2 regions of the Tissierella sp. genome follow, and region 1 is predicted to be linked to the other one. Evidence: a T-box and tRNA genes for the amino acid it is inferred to sense, from the RefSeq annotation. Region 1 holds a T-box; the other holds one or more tRNA genes.
The links. A T-box is a leader RNA that pairs with one kind of tRNA and senses whether it is charged. The one in region 1 lies ahead of RIN63_RS14580 (proline--tRNA ligase), so its partner is inferred to be a tRNA-Pro.
Positions count from the first base shown of each region.

Region 2: it has a tRNA-Pro gene. The T-box ahead of RIN63_RS14580 (proline--tRNA ligase) is inferred to sense a tRNA for this amino acid. The anticodon was not compared.

Region 1 covers NZ_JAVKTS010000008.1:12,272-14,484, reverse strand. Annotated here, with positions in the region: gene ispD (2-C-methyl-D-erythritol 4-phosphate cytidylyltransferase) at 1-376, shown strand, start outside; gene ispF (2-C-methyl-D-erythritol 2,4-cyclodiphosphate synthase) at 397-873, shown strand; T-box leader at 913-1,126, shown strand; gene RIN63_RS14580 (proline--tRNA ligase) at 1,178-2,213, shown strand, end outside.
Region 2 covers NZ_JAVKTS010000003.1:500,580-502,792, reverse strand. Annotated here, with positions in the region: gene RIN63_RS10055 (hypothetical protein) at 171-545, opposite strand; tRNA gene RIN63_RS10050 (tRNA-Pro) at 752-828, opposite strand; SAM riboswitch class I at 1,129-1,228, shown strand; gene metK (methionine adenosyltransferase) at 1,473-2,213, shown strand, end outside.

The DNA.
Region 1 (2,213 bases):
AGATGGAATTGAAGGTGTAGTTGAACATGGGTCATGTGTTATAGGAGTACCTGTAACAGATACCATTAAAGTAGTAAGTGGAGAGGACAAAATCCAATCGACTCCACAAAGATCTTTACTATGGGCCGCTCAGACACCCCAATGTTTTAAAAAACATATCTTAATTAAAGGGTATGAAAATGCAATAAATGATAAATATTTTGGTACTGATGACAGTTCTATAGTAGAGAGAATAGGATATGATGTAAAGATGATTATGGGTTCTTATGATAATATAAAGATAACTACTCCAGAAGATATTATTCTTGCTGAATCATTATTTAAAGATAAAGATATGCTTTATAGTAGGAGAGAATTTTTGTTTCAAAGCAGATAAAATACAAATTAGGTGATAATATGAGGATTGGATTAGGATATGATGTTCATCAACTTGTAGATGATAGAAAGTTAATAATAGGTGGTATAGATATTCCCTTTGAGAAAGGCTTACTAGGTCATTCTGATGCAGATGTACTTGTACATGCAATAATGGACAGTATTTTAGGAGCCTTAGGACTAGGAGATATAGGAAAGCATTTTCCAGATACAGATAATAAGTACAAAGACATATCTAGTATTTATCTTTTATCTCAAGTGAACATATTGATGAATGAAATGGGATATAATATTGGTAATATTGATGCAACCATTGTTGCCCAAAGACCAAAGATGGCTCCACATATAGAAGACATGAGGAATATAATTGGAGAAACACTAAATACAGCCATAGAGAACATCAACATTAAAGCTACTACTACTGAATGGTTAGGTTTTGAAGGAAGAGAAGAGGGAATCTCTTCATATAGCGTTTGTTTGCTTGAAAAAAGAAAATAATTGACAGAGTAAAATTCTATTAGTATAATGTGTTATAATAGATAGACAAAGATGGGAAATAGTAAATATTATAGGTCCTAGAGAGGAAGTTGAATGGTGGAAGACTTCTGTCCTCACTGATATTGAACCTACCCCAGAGTCTTTAAGCGATAAAGCTTAAACGGTAGTGCGTTATAACTATTGAGTGAATCCTTTTGATATATTTGTAGGATTTATTAGAGTGGTACCACGGAACTAACCTTTCGTCTCTAGCAGAGACGAGAGGTTTATTTGTGTTGAAAAATATAAGGAGAGTGATTTTATTATGAAAATGTCAAAACTTTATATACCTACTTTAAGAGAAATGCCAGCAGAGGCAGAAATAGCAAGTCATAAATTGCTTCTTAGATCAGGTATGATGAGGAAACTAGTTAGTGGAGTGTATTCTTATCTTCCAATGGGATACAAGGTAATAAGGAAGGTAGAGGGAATTGTTAGGGAGGAAATGAACAAAGCTGGCTCTCAAGAATTGTTAATGTCAGCTATTCAGCCAAAAGAGATATGGGAAGCAACAGGTAGATGGGAAAATTTTGGACCTGAGATGTTTAGGCTAAGAGACAGAAATGATAGAGAATTTTGCCTTGGACCTACTCATGAAGAGTATTTCACAAATCTTATAAAGGATGAAATAAAATCATATAAGCAACTTCCTTTAAATTTATATCAGATTCAAACAAAGTACAGGGATGAAAAAAGACCAAGATTTGGTTTAATGAGATGTAGAGAATTTATTATGAAAGATGCTTATAGCTTTGATGTAGACGAAGAAAATATGAAAAAAGCTTATCAAGTAATGTGGGAAGCTTATGATGAAGTATTTAAGAGGCTTAAATTAAAATATAAAGTAGTGCAAGGTGATACTGGTGCCATGGGTGGAAAAGTATCTCATGAATTTATGGCTATGTCAGATGTTGGTGAAAGCCTAGTGGCATATTGTAATCATTGTGACTATGCAGCTACTGATGAAAAAGCAGAAGTAAAATATGAAATAAACAATAATGATACAGAAGAACTTCAGCTAGAGAAGGTATATACTCCAGGTGCTACAACTATTGAAGATTTAGTAGAATTATTTAAAATTGAGCATAGTAATTTTGCAAAAGCTTTAGTATTTAATGCAGCAGGAAAACCTGTCATAGCTATTATCCCAGGCGATAGGGAGTTAAATGAAACTAAGCTATGTAATCATCTTGGAATTGGTGAGCATGACCTAGAAATGGCTACAGAAGATATAATAATCGATATTACTGGGGCTAACAAAGGATTTACTGGGCCTGTAGGATTAAAAAAGGAAGTAAAAT
Region 2 (2,213 bases), on a different contig from region 1:
ATATTTGAAAATCTAATTAATGCTGGTAGGTATGAAAAGAAAGATATGAATAATAAACTAGATGTATTTCTAGCTTTTGACATGATTACTGTAGAATAATATCAAGAATTACATGGATTAGTTTAATGTAGAATAACCTTAGAAGGGCTTCTTTATGCCCTTCTAAGAAATTACTTTGCTACAATAGTTAAAGATACATCATTGTCAGCTGGATTAATATAGATATTTACTTGATGATCATCTTTTGTTGCGTTTATGAGAATTGGCTTATCAACAGTTAGATTCCAAGAATCACTTTCAAGTATATCTATATAATCTTCTATGACTTTTTCTTGAGTTGCATTCTTCACAATGTAAGTTGCAGAGCTATATTCATTTTCTTTGCCTTGTTGAAGAATTTCAACAAATTTCATATCAGGGTGATTGGGTAAGAATGGGAATTCTTTAGTATAGTTAGTATTATTATCTTCAGCACTATTATCAGTAGTGGTACAGCCTACTAAAACAAATGTACAAATAAGTATAACAAAAATAACTTTTTTCATATTAACACCTCCGATGTTAGTATTAGCAAAAAACTAGATTAATATAATTTTTTAATAAAATTTAGGATTATCACTTAGTGATCAAGAGCTTGGATTGATATATATTGAAAATTTACTAAGGAGGTTAGAATATGAGAGAATTATTAATCAAAGTCAAAAAATAAAAAAAGGACTAAATTTTCATTTAGTCCTTTTTGTCGGTTCTATGGTCGGGGTGAGAGGATTTGAACCCCCGGCCCCATGGTCCCAAACCACGTGCGCTACCAAACTGCGCTACACCCCGTCGCAAACCCGACTATTACATTATAAGCTTTGGGGGAAATAAATGCAATAGTATAAATTAAATGATAATCAATAAAAATCATCCAAATGCAATCGAAAAATTAAATCTAACAACTAATTCAAATTTAATCTTAAAATATCTAAGAATATCTCCAGATTTCACATAAAAATTATTTAATGTTAATTTAGATTATTATATTCTGTTTTCAATATTATTATACAATATTATAATACAATATTTCATCGTTGACTACAATATTGAGTTATGATAAAATTAGTAGAATATAAAAATAAATAGAGTTCCTTATCAAGAGCGATGGAGGGTACGGGCCCGATGAAATCCGGCAACCAGTATATTACCAGGTGCTAATTCCCACAGACAATAGTCTGAAAGATGAGGTTTAGCCAACGCAAAAACCTTTTCGAATGAAGGTTTTTTTTTATGACCTAACACAGTGAATGTAGTGAGCTGATGTAGGTCAAACGCAATGAGCACCAAATCTACGCGACCGTAGGGAGCGAATAGATTTGAGTTGCGAAACTGAGGGGAAATGCCCTAATACATCTAAGAGTGTGAGTTGATGTAGAGAAAATATATGAATGTATTCAGTTTCAAATTATAAGGAATTAATAGGAGGGAAACAAATGAAAAAATGGTTATTTACTTCTGAATCAGTGACAGAAGGACATCCAGACAAAGTATGCGATCAAATTTCTGATAGTATACTTGACGCAATACTTGAAAAAGATCCATTAGCAAGGGTGGCGTGTGAAACAACAGTGACAACAGGAATGGTATTAGTAGTAGGTGAAATCACTACAAATTGCTATGTAGATATACAGAAGATTGCAAGACAGACGATAGAAGATATAGGATATACAAGAGCAAAATATGGATTTGATTCCGATACTTGTGCAGTGCTTACTTCTATAAATGAGCAATCAGCAGATATAGCTTTAGGAGTGGATAAAGCTTTAGAGCAAAAAACTGACTCAGATGATGCTTTAGACCAAATAGGTGCAGGAGATCAAGGTATGATGTTTGGTTTTGCATGTAATGAAACAAAAGAGCTAATGCCATTACCAATATCCTTGGCTCATAGACTAGCTAAAAGACTAACTGACGTAAGAAAAGATGGTACATTAGAATATCTAAGACCAGATGGAAAGACTCAAGTAACTATTGAATACATTGACGATAAGCCAGTTAGAATTGAAAATATTGTTGTATCTACTCAACATAGTCCAGATGTTGAATTATCCACCATAAGAGAGGATATAATAAAACATGTAATAATGGAAATAGTGCCTCATAATATGTTGGATGACAATACAAAATACTATGTAAATCCTACAGGAAGATTTGTAGTAGGAGGACCTATGGGA